DNA from 2 places in the Pseudovibrio sp. Ad13 genome. Region 2 is predicted to be linked to the other one. Evidence: riboswitches for the same ligand, from Rfam matches in the RefSeq annotation. Region 2 holds a riboswitch; the other holds the start of a gene.

Region 1 (6,954 bases), on a different contig from region 2:
TTGAAACAGCTTTTGTTCTATTTCTTCAAGCGTTGTATTCGATGATGCGGCCTTCGCCGATGAGGCGGGGGGCTTTTTCGGTGGTGGTGTAGCTGATGGCGCCTTCCTCGGGTTCTACGCGGCGGCGGTCGCGCAGGTGGGCGGCGTTTTCTTTGATGCCGATGAGGTGGGCGAGGAAAGCGGAGTTGCAGCGGAAGACGTTGATGCGCTTTGGCAGTTCATAGAACTGGGCGTCTTTTTCGTGCTGGGTCTGCGTGGTGGCGACATCCTCAGAGACTTGCAGTTCCTTGCCTGGTTTCCCGTAGGTGTTCCGTCTTGAAACAGTCTCTGCATTTTGCTCTGTGATTTTGGCGTGGCGGCGAGAGCCGATATCGCGATAGCGACGATCAGCGTCTGTTCCAGTGTTAATCGCTTTTCCAGTGCGGGTGACACGCATGACTTCACTCCCCCGACCGTCTCAAAATGAGACACCTGCCGTTTCCTGGGATTCACATCGCAAGGCGCGTGCCAAAACTTAAGTTTTTATTAGGATTTTAATTATCTGGGTGCGGTAGGAATGCTGAGAGGCATGAAAAAGCTAGTAAGTACTGAAGGTTAAAGCTTGTCTACCTGATCTTCAGGACCGCTGACGAGCAGGGTTACGCCGTCCTCTGTGAAGGTGCGTTCGATGATTTCCAGCTGTAGCAGAATGACCTGGCGTTCCAGTTCGGCACTGCTGGAGAAGCTGGCAGAGACACTGCGGGTTTTGATGCGCAGCCATGGCACAAGCTCAGCTTCCCGAATGGCGAGATTTGCGGCGCCGGAGTAGGCCCGTGCCAGACCGCCGGTGCCCAGTTTTGTGCCGCCGAAGTAACGGACGATGATGACGCCCACATCCACAAGGTCTGCCCCAATGAGTGTTTTAAGTGTGGGCATGCCGGAGGTGCCAGACGGTTCACCATCGTCTTTGCCGCCTTCATCGATGCGTCCCTCGGGGAGCATTCTGCGGAAAGCGGTGACGTGGTGGTTGGCTTTTTTGTGCTCGTCGCGAAGGTCCGCCAGCCGCTGAGCAAAGTCTACATGGGGTACTAGAAAGGCAAGAAAGCGTGACTTCTTTTCTTCCAGTATCGCGTTGTATTCCTGCTCAACGGTGAAGAGGGGCATGGGCTTATGCTCCTACCGGTTCTTTGCTTTTGAAGTGCTTGGAAAGCTTCAGAGCCTGACCCTGATAGTTGGAGCCAATGCCTTCGCCGTAAAGGGTTTCTGGCACTTCCTCCATGTGCTCGTAAACGAGGCGGCCAACCGTCTGGCCGTGTTCTACGATGAAGGGAACGTCGTGAGAGCGGACTTCGAGAACGGCTCTGGAGCCTGTGCCACCAACGGTGGAGTGGCCGAAGCCGGGGTCGAAGAAGCCTGCGTAGTGGACGCGGAACTCGCCGACGAGCGGGTCGAATGGCACCATCTCAGCGGCGTATTGTGGTGGGACGTGGACGGCTTCCTGCGAGACCAGAATGTAGAACTCGTTCGGGTCGAGGATGAGCGTTGCATCGCCGCGATTGTACAGCGGCTCCCAGAAGTCTTCCGGGTCCTGTGCGTTTTTGCGATCGACGTCGATCACACCTGTATGGCGCTTGGCGCGGTAGCCGATGAGGCTGTCTTTGCCAGAGCCTTTCAGGTCGATGGACACCTGTACGCCGTTGTTGATGGCATCTTCGTCCTTGCCGCCAGAAACCAGCGTGTGCTGGTTGTGCACTTTGGTCAGGTCTTCATCATTGATGAGGGTTTCACCATCGCGGAAGCGGATCTGGGACAGGCGAGAACCTTCGCGGACCAGCACTGGGAAGGTCTTTGGAGAGATCTCAGCGTAGAGCGGGCCTTTGTAGCCAGCTTCAACACGGTCAAATGCGCGGCCCTGATCTGTGATGACGCGGGTGAACACATCGATGCGGCCCGTGGAGCTTTTCGTGTTGGCTGTGGCAGACTGTTCAGCCGGGAGGTCCAGTGCTTCCTGAAGGCGGACGATGTAAACGCAGTTGGTTTCCAGCACGGCGCCCTTGGAGAGGTCGATCTCGTGCAGGATGAGCTTTTCCAGCTTGTCTTCCACTTTTGCGTCAGGGCCGGGTAGAAAAGAGGCACGAACACGCCATGCTTTTACGCCGAGGCGCAGGTCAAGACTGGCAGGTTGAATCTGGTCCTCGTCGGGCACTCTGTCTGCTTGAATTGCACCGCTGGCAAACATAGCTTCAATCGCTTTTGCCGGAAGAATGCCTGTCATTGTTGGTTCCGCCCCACTGGTACTCAAATCGTTCTGACACTGATTAACGTAAGTTTGATCTCTCGCCAAGTCTGCAACCTAAGCTGATTGATTGACCCTAGTGTATTTTCGAGGTAAAAACGCTGCCTATTCCGTGGTGATTTGGTCGACCGGCTTGCAACCACGTAAAACAAGTAGCTAAAGGGTCGGGTTCTTGTATAGACCTCGGCCCGCGCCGGGGTTTTTTAATGAAGGGGTAGAGCAATATCTCTTCGGGCAGGAATGAGCGATGACAGACGCAAAGAACTGGAAGCCAGCAACTCGGCTTGTTCATGGAGGCACAACGCGCTCCAGCTTTGGTGAAACATCCGAAGCTATCTTCCTTACACAAGGGTATGTTTACGACAGCTCAGAGGCGGCAGAAGCACGCTTTTTGGGCGAGAATCCGGGCTATATTTATTCCCGGTACGCAAACCCGACCGTAGGAATGTTCGAGCGACGAATGTGTGAACTGGAAGGCGCTGAGGCCGCACGCGGCACGGCTTCTGGTATGGCGGCTGTTAACTCTGCGATTATGGCCTGCGTTAAAGCTGGCGATCACGTGATTGCACCAAAGGCACTGTTCGGTTCCTGCCGATACATCATCGAAAAGCTGCTGCCACGTTATGGTGTGGAGTCCACGCTGATTGATGGCACTGACATTGAGCAATGGAAAGCAGCTGTTCGTCCGAACACCACAGCGGCATTCCTTGAAAGCCCAACCAACCCGACGCTTGAAGTGATCGATATTCCAGCTGTTGCGGATATTATTCACGAAGCTGGTGGACGGCTTATTGTCGACAACGTGTTTGCGACTGCTATCTGGCAGAGCCCGCTGGCCTTGGGCGCTGATGTGGTGATCTACTCTGCGACCAAGCATATTGACGGGCAGGGCCGATGTCTGGGCGGTATCGTGCTTTCTGATGAAAAGTGGATTGTGGAAGAATTCCATGACCCGTTCAAGCATACTGGGCCTGCGATGAGCCCGTTCAACGCCTGGGTTCTGCTGAAAGGTCTGGAGACATTGTCTCTGCGTGTTGAGCGTCAGACTGCGAATGCAGGCAAGCTGGCAGAGTTCCTTGCGGATCATTCTGCAGTGTCTCGGCTGATTTACCCGGGCCGTGCTGATCACCCACAGGCGGATATCGTGGCCAAGCAGATGCAGGGTGGGTCTACCATGCTGGCGTTTGATTTGGCGGGTGGTAAGGAAGCGGCCTTCAAGTTCTCCAATGCACTGGAGATTGTCAGCCTTTCCAACAACCTTGGTGATGCGAAGAGCCTGATTACCCATCCGGCGACGACTACGCACCAGAGTGTTGCGGAAGATGCGCGTTTGGAGCTGGGCATTACAGACAAGACGCTTCGTCTTTCTGTTGGTCTGGAAGATGCAGATGACCTGCTGGAAGACGTCGCTAAGGCACTGACCGCGCTTTAAGCGTGTTGCACATTATGACTGGCATGAGGGCATCCAATCGGGTGCCCTCATGCATTAAAGCCCAATGCTGCAGACTTGTTGTTAGCTGTTGCTGGTTGCCACAACTACATCTCGTCGTGCTCCAGACAAGGTGATGATGAATCCGGCGATGACATCCAGAAACGTGATGGTCATGAGCAGGAGGAAGAGCGGAGTGGCAGCTTCTTGTACCGAGAGGAACTCAATTAGGTAGGCCACGAGGATCAACAGAGACAAGCTGTGATCTACCAGTGAGAGTGTGCTGGTTCTGGTGGCTTTGATGATCTCAACGAAGAGCAGGACCAAAGTGCCTGCAAGCAGAAGGGTGGCGACATCCAGAGGAACAAGCAGTCCGGATGGCAGTGGGATCTGGAATACAATGGCAGCCCAAGGGGTGACGTTGTAGCCTTGATCAAGCACCGGCTCTAGATCTTCAAACCACCGAAATGCCACAGCGTTGTAGAGCAAAAACGGAATGAGCGTGAGTGGAATAGTCCTCATGTGGTTGTCCCCGGAAGAGCTGGAAGCGGTATCCTATCGGAAAAGATTAACATTAATGCTGGGGGTCTGTGATGCCCTGAAACCGGGAGGGGTAACGCTTCGAGTGGTTTAATGCCTAGGGCTTTCATTTTAAGTGGAGTTCTAGGGAATACGACGCGTGCGATTGTGAATAGTGAGGGGGCGTCGCACGCGTTCTGTCATGCGACGTTCTATGTGAGAGAGCTCGTTGTAGTTATCGACGGTGATGCCCTTCCAATATCTGACGATGGGAAGGCCTATGCGGAGTTGAAAAGCACCAATGGGATAGTTGATGTCGCTGTGATAGCGGATCTGTCCAACAAATGTGGTCTTCAATCCAGGTACGCCAAGCCAGCCTGCACGGGATATTTCAAACCGTCCCTGTGCTCCGCTTATCTCTTCAATGTTGTTGGCGGTTCTATAAAAGCCTCCTGCATAGATGCGGAGGCCGAACCCCAGATCGTCAGTTCCGGGGAGGTCGTAGCCAATCTCTCCTGAAAGATTGAGGAGAGGAATGCTTTCGCGTTGGTCTGTGCTGCCCGGCTCCGGTTCCAGAATGCGGACTTTGCTTGTCGGGAATTGTGCGTTGAAGCGAGCCTCATAGTTATTTGCCAGAAACTCGATGCCCGTGGTGACTGCAGTTGCAGGGCCGCGTTCGTAATCTTCCTTGTAGTTCATGAAGATGTAGGTGCTGCCAATCAGGTTTGGCCGCACAAAGTGACGGAGGCCACCGCCAGCACTTATGAGATAAACAGCATCAGAGGAGTTGCCGGAGCGGACATCAGCGAAGAACATGCCATGACTGTCCTGAAAGACTGGCGTGATGACTTCGGCGGCTCCAGATGTGTTATTGCGATCTGTCTCAAACAGGCCAATGAGGCGGGGTTGGTACTTGCCTTGCGGATTGAAGGTGAAGTGGTCGTCTAAATCAAAGAGAGGTTGGGCCTGGCTGGCAGAGGTATTCAGCGCCACAAGGCAGAGCAGAATACGCAACAAAGTTTGCAAAAGCTGGCCCATTTGCTCTCTTGGTGCTGACGAGAATGCGACGTTTACCAGCAGTATTGGAGGTTACTTACGTTTCTGATAGTCCCGCCATCCAATGGGCTATCCTTGCCAAGCTGAGAGGAACTGAAGATCTTCACAGCCAGCAAACTGGGTGCATCGCTCCAGTTCAGCTTCCAATCGTTGTTGGCGGCCTTTGCCCATGCGAATGCCAGCCTCGGGCCAGAAGCGTTTTACGGCCAAAGCATTGGAGGCTTTGTCACGCTTCATATCAATGCGACCAATCAACTTGTCCCCCTCCATTACGGGGAAGACATAATAGCCGTATTGCCGTTTTGGTTCAGGGACGAAGATTTCGATGCGGTAATTGAAGTCAAAAAGGAACTCAGCGCGCTTGCGGTCTCTTAATGCCGGGTCGAATGGACTGAGGATGCGGATCCGTTGGGAAGGGGCTTCGAGGGATCTCAGTTCATCTTCAATTGTTGGGCGTGCGAGACATAATTTGGGCTTCGTGTCGCTGGCAGGTTGAATCTCAACAGGGATTAGTTCCTGACGCTTCTGGGCTTGCTCACACCATGCTTTGACATCGGCAAGGTCTAGTTTGTCCCAATAGGCTGCAATTTCGCTGGGCGTAGCGAAGCCGAGGCGGTCGATTGCGGAGTTGCAAGCCCACTCTATGGTTTCTGCATGGCTGGGTTTAGCGGAGCGGTGATCCTCAGGGATGACGCGTTCTGTCAGGTCATAGAGTTTTTGAAAGTTTTCACGCCGGGAGACGGAGATTTGTCCGGTCCGCCAGAGATATTCAAGCGCTGTTTTGGATGGGTTCCACTCCCACCATCCGCCTTTGCTGCGCTTCTCATCCTTGCCGACATCTGAGGTGCCAGCAGGGCCGTTTTCTTCGATGTGCCGTAGAATGAGGTTGAGTTTTTCCTGATACTCCGCACCGCGCCAGACCTTCCAGCGGGATTGCAAGCTTTCTGCGCTTTTTTGGAAGCGGTAGTGCCAATAAGGGAAGAACTCGGTTGGAATGATTGAGGCATCATGCGTCCAGTGCTCAAAGAGGCTTCTGTCATTCTCCAGCAGTTTTTTGAGATGTTTGGGGCGGTAACTTTGGCGGCGTGACCATAAGATCATGTGGTGCGCACGCTCTACTGTGTTGATGCTATCAACCTGCACAAAGCCAATGCGGTGAATGAGATTGAGGAGATCTTCTCCTTTCGAGAAGCCTGTTGGTGCTTCAAGAAGGGCGTGTTTCTGCAGAAACAAGCGGCGCGCAGCGGCGTTATCAACTTTTAAAACTAACTGCGCTTCCATAGTCATCAAAGTCTCCTGCTTGGTCAGACGTGCCTAGGCTAGGAGAGGTAGCGCCTTGCCGCAAGCAGTCCGCAGCAGATAGTTGTGGGTTTGTTCCTATTATGTTCTCTAAGTGGAGGTTGCATTGGACTTTGCAGAAAAACAGCGGGGTGTGTTTCAGCGGATGATTGTTGGAGCGTTGGTGACCGCGATTGTGCTTTTGTTTGGTGCGCTTCTCAATCCGTTTGGATTTGCCGCGGACTGGAATGCCTCTGAGCGGCTTTGGGTGGCAGCGGTTTCATTGCTATCACCTGCCTTACTCCTAATGATCTCTATTGGTCGTCTGGCAATGCGCAGGTTCTACCATGCCGATGATATTGATGGTGGCGGACTAACTCACGGAAGCGTTGAGGCT
Region 2 (6,954 bases):
CGATGCAACAGCATATGGCGAAGAACAGGAAGATCTCGGTGATCGTGAAGAGCTGGTTCAATTTGGGGAAACCGAACACAACGAGGAATGTGAAGACCCAGTTGACGGTTACTGCTACGACCATGCCTTTGGCCCTCAGGTAATTGGGGAACACCTCTGACATGTAGACCCATGGCAGCGGCCCCATGGAGAGGGAATAGGAGATCACGTATAGGCAAAGACCAGAGACGGACAAAGCCGTGCCAATCCCGTCCCCCATGAGGAAACCTCCCACAATCAGGAACTGGGAGAGTGCGCAGGCTGGCAATCCGTAGACCATCAGAGGCCTGCGGCCAACGCGATCAATAAGGAGCAAACTGGCAGCTGCGGCCAGAGCAAGTGCTGCACCAAGACCGACCGTTGCAGACAAGCGGCTTGCCTCCTCAGAAAAGCCCAGGTCGCCGAAAAGCTCCGGTGCGTAGAGGATGACGGCATTGATGCCGCTGAGCTGCTGAAACAGGAAGGTGAAGACACAGAAACTGGTGATAGGCCGGTTTCGTGGATTGATGAGGTCCAGCCAGCCTCCCTTTTGGTCTGCGACTTCGGCGAGGTCTTGTTCAATCCGCTTCACATTGCCTTTGACCCACGCCTCAGATCGGGTTGGTTCGATCTTTTCAAAGACGGCCTCAGCCTCTGCTGAGCGCTTTGCCATGACGAGCCAGCGCGGGCTTTCGGGGGCACTCCAGATTCCAAAAAGCAGAAACGCTGCAGGGATCGCGGAAAGGAGGAACATGAACTGCCAACGATTGATGGCTTCTGCGCTGTAGCCGAGATCAAGCGTGATCAGATTGGAGAGGTAGCCAATCAAGACACCAAAGGAGATCATGAACTGAAACGCGCCAAGCATACGGCCTCTGATCTTGCGCGGCGCAATTTCGGAGACATATTGGGGGCCAGCCATTGAGGACAGGCCAATCCCCATTCCGATGAGAGAGCGGGCGAATGTGAGAATGAAAAGGTCTTGTGCAACACTGGATAAGACAGCTCCGGTGATAAAGAACAGGGCTGCGATGATGACCGTTGACCGTCTGCCAAATCTGTCGCTGAGATAGGCGCTCAGGTAGGCTCCGATCAAACCGCCGATGGACAAGGATGCGACCAGAAGCCCTCCCCAATACGCAGAGAATTCAAACTCTGCTTTGATGGGCTCATAAGCGCCGGCGATGACGCCTTCGTTGTAGCCATAGAGCAAACCACAGAGTACGGCGATACATGCCAGGAGGATAATCATGCGCATTCCCTTTAAAGACCAAGGGAAAGTATAGGCGGAGGTCTCTAACCAACCGGAGGACACACAGCCCTGAATTGAGCTGTTTTTCGCAAGACCCCAATAACGTTTGATCATATGCGGGAAAGAAAACCTAGATCGTTTCAGTGTCGCTATGATGATCCAGCGGCTTAAAACCGCACCTGTTAGAAATTATAGCATTGAGCTTTTCGCGGCCTTTGCCTTCAATTAAGCTTCCCGTCGCATGATCAGCGCAAGGCCTTCCCAAGCGCTTCAACCTTTGGCAACCAGGACTTACCATGATTGTTCTTCAGGATTTCCCCGCTGCTCGTTTTGATGAGTTTCAGATCATTTCCGTCTCTGAATACGCTCAGGACCTGATGGATAATCGCAGAATGGAGGAACAGGCCGCACTGAAGAAAGCCGAGGAAGGCTTGTCAAAGGCCTTTCCAGAGGGAAAAAGCAACAAACACAATAAGCTGCTGAGCATCGTCAACAAGACGAAGGCTGGCGAAGTGGAAGTTGGTTTTCTCTGGTACTCCCTTCAGGATGATGCATCTGCCTTCATCATGGATTTTCTGGTCTACTCAGAACACCGTGGCAAGGGGTATGCCTCCAAAGCTCTTGAGGCGTTGAAGGCGATATTCAAGAAAGACGGTCTGACACGTATTGGACTGCGTGTTGCCCCCGACAATCACGGCGCCATACGCACCTATTACAAGGCTGGTTTTAACGTGACCGGTTGGAATATGTCCTGCGAGGTTTGAGACGCGAACCATGCTCTCGCTGATTGACGTTTTGTTGAAGTGACTTCATTTCCGTTGTGGGCTGGTGGCTGCTAGGGTTTTGGAAATTCCAATGCATGACCTGATTTAAGGATCTGAGATGATTGCACGCAAAGCTGCAAAAGCCGTTGCCGTTCTTCCCTTGCTTTATGCTGTGAGCCAGCCCGCACAGGCTGCTGAGACCGAAACCGCGATTTTTGCTGGTGGTTGCTTCTGGTGTATCGAGTCCGACTTTGACAAGATCGAGGGCGTCCTTGAGACCACATCTGGATACACGGGTGGCCGCAGTGCAAACCCGACCTACAAGCAGGTTTCTGCTGGTGGCACAGGTCATATTGAAGCGTTGGAAGTGAAGTTTGATCCGGCCAAGGTGTCTTATGAAGAGCTGCTGACAGCCTTCTGGCATTCCGTTGATCCAACTGATGCTGGTGGTCAGTTTTGTGATCGTGGTGAGAGCTATCAGACAACCATCTTTGCGACCTCTCCTGCGCAGCTGAAGGCTGCAAAAGCCTCCAAGAAAGCGCTTGGAAAGTCAGGTGAAGTGAACCGCCCGATTGTAACACCGATCCGCACTGCAGCTCCGTTCTATGATGCAGAAGATTATCATCAGAACTACTATGAGAAAAACCCGATCCGCTACAAGTTCTACCGCTATCGCTGTGGTCGTGATCAGCGCGTCAAGCAGGTCTGGGGTCCAAATGCTTACAAAGGTATCCCCGGCGAGCACTAAGGGCTTAGTATAGAACTTAAGAAGACCAGAGGCACTGCTCTGGTCTTTTGCTTTTAGGTGTGTTGTCGCAGGTCAGAGGATATCCCTAGTCTTCGTAGTACATGCGATAGATCCCTCCGGCAGAGTCATCAGAGATCAACAAGGACCCATCGCCAAGCTCGACCACGTCTACCGGACGGCCCAGATAATCGCCGCTTGCATCAATCCAGCCTGTTGCGACAATACTTGGGGCGCCAGCTTCTTCTTTCTCGTTGATGGGCACAAACACCACACGTGCGCCAATTGGCACTGAGCGGTCCCATGAGCCGTGCTGCGCGATGAAGACACCGCCCTTGTATTCTTCAGGGAACATATCGCCCTGATAGAACGTCATGCCCAAACTTGCGGCATGGGCATCCAGTTCGACTTCCGGACTCACCACGCCACTTGGAACAGGCTCATCAATGTAGTGCGGGGTACGGACCGTTCCGCCGCCATACCAAGGGAAGCCGTAGTTCTTGCCCGGCTCGGTGGCCTTGTTCAGCTCTTCAGGCGGGATGTCATCTCCCATGCCGTCCACCTGATTGTCGGTAAACCAGAGATTGCCGGAGTTTGGATGGAACTCCAGGCCCACGGAGTTTCTGATCCCGGTCGCGTAGACCTGACGGTCCATACCATCTACGGTGATGGAAATAATGCCGCCGATGCCGAGGCTGTCATAGAGTTTCAGCTTCATCTTGGGCGGGACGTTGTAAGGCTGGCCAAGAGAGATGTAGATGCGGTCATCCGGACCCTGATCACACACGCGGGAGGAGTGATTATAGCTTTCTTCAGAGGGAGGGATAAGCATGCCCTTGCCGACCAGCACCTTCACTGCTGGCTTGCCCTGCTCTTTGTTTTCCAATGCGTTCGGAAAACTCAGAACACGGTTTTGCTCAGCAAGGACTAATGAGCCATCTTTTGTGAAGCACACACCATTTGGGATAATGAAGGATTGATCTGGAGCGAACTGGCGAACTTCTGCAGCTTTCTTGCCCTCTTCATCCGGAGTAACGACCCAGACTCTGTCCGTGGTCGTTCCTACAAAGACAGTTTTGCCATCAGGCGCGACGGCCATATGGCGGGCATCTGGCACGGCTGCATAAGGTTCGATGTGGAAGCCTTTGGGCATGACCACAACTTCAGTGTTGCGAGCCAGAGTTTTCTGCTCTTCAGAGACCTGCTCCACAAACTCTGTTTTGACACCATCGACCATTTTGGTGGTCGTTGCTGCCAGAGAAGTGGTTAGCAGCAAGGCGTAGGCGCACCCTGTCAGGACTCCAAAGAGAACGGGCTTTGTGGTGCACATCGTTTTTTCCTTCCTGAAGCGCTTAGAAATTTGACTGAGAAAATTTATCGGAATATTTGAAATGCTCTGCCTTTTTGAGCCGCCACTATGCGCTCATTCAAAGTCTGAGGAGAATACTCAGATATGACGGGAATTCGGTTTATAGAACCACAAAAATTGAAGATATTCACTTAGCGGAAGTTGCGTTTTGTGGTGCTAGAATACGACACAACGTAAGTTTGAAAGTGTGGACAAAGAACAAAGGAAAGGTGCCCACTTGCAATTGCCTCATTTTCGTGCCAAATCCTACGCATCATCAAGAGAAGGGCTGGCGCCCTCGCCAACCTGCCTAACCGGGCAAGGTGGTCTCCGCCAAAAGGGATGTGGTTTCGAAGTGAGGACGCTGTCTTCATCATTCGTAACAACCAAGCGGTAGTTTCAATGGATTTTGCGCCAGTCCTCCTCGGGAAACCGATGGAGGATTTAATGTTTGATATTGCTGGTCAGCCACAGTCTGCATGGCAATCGTATGTATCTGAATATGTGCCTCAATCTTTGAGGGAAGCCGTCGCACACCTTGCCGACGAGTTTACTGCTGCCTATTTGCTGGATTGCCTGATTTTAGAAAAAGGGCTGCGCAGTCGGCTGCTTTCCAACTCCACACGCCAGCCGAATACGCCGCTGACCACCGACGAGCGCTCCGACAGGTTTGCTGTGCTGCTTCGGCTTTGGGCAGAAGGCTGTCACACGGTTGTTGACGAGCGCTTGTTTGCGGATACTGCACGTCGTCGTCCTGAAGAACTGGAAGCCTTGCGTGAGTACTTCAGGCAAAACGCACTGCGCTCGAAAAAGAAATTCCCGAGCTAGTTAAGCTGCACTAAAATAAGAACTGATTTTTAAGCTGCGCGGCTGCCGAATTTTACGGGAGGTGTAGCAAATGGGTCTGCGAACATTGCAAGCCACAGACTCTGTGCGATGCGCTGTGCAGTTGCCAGAAGAAGCGGTGCGGCTTCTGCTGAGAAAATCGCATAGACTTCGTCTTCAAACAGGTCCATCCACTCATGGAAATTCTCAGTGGTGACCCCTTGAATCCTCGCGTGAGCGGGAACCGGCTTGCCTTTATACGATCCAGTTTTTAGCAGAACAGACGCCCAAAAGTGCTTCATCTTATGTAGATGCGGACCCCAGTCCTCACCCATCTCTCTCAGGAAGATCGGCCCAAGCGTTTCGTGCTGGCGGACCTTGCCGTAAAAACTCTCAACCAGATGATTGATCTGGGCAGGTGTGATGGAAGGATCAAGCGGTGTCCGTTCACGCGCTGACATAACGGGAATTTTTGATGACACTGCTTGTTTCCTATTCCTGGTCCGCGATCCGCTTAAGCCTTGTTGTATTTAGCACGTTGCTCTTCAGAGATCACAATCGGTTTGCCGTCATCGTCAACAGCAACAAAGGTGAACTGAGCATTCGTCACCTTCTCGCGATAGCCAAAGCGGTGGCGCAAAGCCCAGGCCTCAATGGCAAGCGTTACAGAGGTTCTGCCAACACGGAGCACGTTGGAGTAGACACACATTACATCGCCCACTTTAACAGGGCGGATAAAGGTCATGCTGTCGATCGCAACAGTCACAACGCGCTCCATGGCGCACTGGCTTGCTGCAATACCGGCGGCAATATCCATTTGAGAGACAACCCAACCGCCGAAGATATCGCCAGAAGCATTGGTGTCTGCCGGCATCGCCATTGTGCGCGTGGTCAGTTCACCAATTGGCTGCTCTTCTTCGACAGCGTCTCTTGTATCATTCATAGTTCTAAAGCTCCGTAGATCCACCAGAGGAAATGCTATGCATGGCGAAGCTCAACTACTCAAGCAGGGATCATCGCCATATGGAAGCAATCAACAACCTGGGTCGCACATTTCTTGGTGTTGGGCCGAGCGGTTTCAGCAACGCATTCATCTACTGCATTCTCGAATAATTTCAACCAGCTGGCAATATCATCGCTGCATACCTGCTTTGCAGCACCACGATACTTGCCAAGTGGACGGCCAGAATAGCTTCTATCTTTCATGAGAGCGGAGCACCAGAATCGCACGGCCTGAGCTTCGTAATCCTCCCAGTCGCACTTCATGCTATTTTGGTAGACTGATGCCAGCTCGCCATTGTGACGGAGTTTTTCTGAATGACTGGCAACCAAAGCACGCACTTGAGAATGCGTCAGGTCAGGATGGATTGGTGTGCACTCGTCCTGCGGGCGAATGTCAAAATGCTGATAGGTCATCTCGGTGTTTCAGGAGCCTTGTAGGGACAAGACCCATGCCCTTCTTGTTACTTCGGGTCACTTTTACTCAAATACCGAGTTTAAAGCTCTGCGGCAGCTCGTAGCACCTCCGGCTTTTCGAGGCAGTAATATCCAGAGAGGCGGCTGATAACACCTTCTCTCTTCCAGACATTGAGGACGCGGCTGACGTTCTCCCGAGCACCACCAGCCATATTGGCGATTTCAGCCTGAGAGATCTTATAGTGAACAAGGATTTTGTTGCTGTCGACTTTTTTGCCAAATGTTTCAGAGAGTTGCAGCAGTGTCTGCGCAACCCGGCCATTGAGTGGCAAGAAGGACCGTGCAGCGAGTGCATCATTTGAACGACGCAGGCGAGTCGCTACGATCTGCAGCATGTGACGGTAAACAGCGGGGTTTTCATCGGCGTAGCGATAAAATGCAGCTTTGGAGATAAATGCAAGCTGGCTCGGCTTGAGTGCCGTAACGGTAGCGGAACGCTCACTGCCGTCAAGCAAAGCAATTTCACCTACCAGAGAGCCCTGGCCGAGAACTGCGAGCAGCTGCTCACTGCCATCCAACGAGACGA

Evidence for each region. A riboswitch is a leader RNA that binds a small molecule or an ion and turns the genes downstream of it on or off. The one in region 2 is predicted to bind S-adenosylmethionine.
Region 1: it holds a riboswitch for S-adenosylmethionine, as region 2 does, so the genes downstream of both, PsAD13_RS00770 (O-succinylhomoserine sulfhydrylase) here and PsAD13_RS07915 (hypothetical protein) in region 2, are expected to answer to the same signal.

The regions. Positions count from the first base shown of each region.
Region 1 is NZ_LMCC01000001.1:149,924-156,877, reverse strand. It holds gene PsAD13_RS00785 (hypothetical protein) at 26-436, opposite strand; gene PsAD13_RS00780 (YigZ family protein) at 595-1,143, opposite strand; gene PsAD13_RS00775 (2'-deoxycytidine 5'-triphosphate deaminase) at 1,148-2,254, opposite strand; SAM riboswitch at 2,378-2,455, shown strand; gene PsAD13_RS00770 (O-succinylhomoserine sulfhydrylase) at 2,523-3,707, shown strand; gene PsAD13_RS00765 (hypothetical protein) at 3,789-4,226, opposite strand; gene PsAD13_RS00760 (hypothetical protein) at 4,368-5,261, opposite strand; gene PsAD13_RS00755 (crosslink repair DNA glycosylase YcaQ family protein) at 5,349-6,560, opposite strand; gene PsAD13_RS00750 (MAPEG family protein) at 6,685-6,954, shown strand, end outside.
Region 2 is NZ_LMCC01000005.1:239,023-245,976, reverse strand. It holds gene PsAD13_RS07935 (sugar porter family MFS transporter) at 1-1,270, opposite strand, end outside; gene PsAD13_RS07930 (GNAT family N-acetyltransferase) at 1,567-2,034, shown strand; gene msrA (peptide-methionine (S)-S-oxide reductase MsrA) at 2,153-2,782, shown strand; gene PsAD13_RS07920 (PQQ-dependent sugar dehydrogenase) at 2,868-4,109, opposite strand; SAM-I-IV-variant riboswitch at 4,397-4,527, shown strand; gene PsAD13_RS07915 (hypothetical protein) at 4,575-4,955, shown strand; gene PsAD13_RS07910 (group III truncated hemoglobin) at 4,985-5,434, opposite strand; gene PsAD13_RS07905 (acyl-CoA thioesterase) at 5,467-5,895, opposite strand; gene PsAD13_RS07900 (group III truncated hemoglobin) at 5,955-6,368, opposite strand; gene PsAD13_RS07895 (Crp/Fnr family transcriptional regulator) at 6,449-6,954, opposite strand, start outside.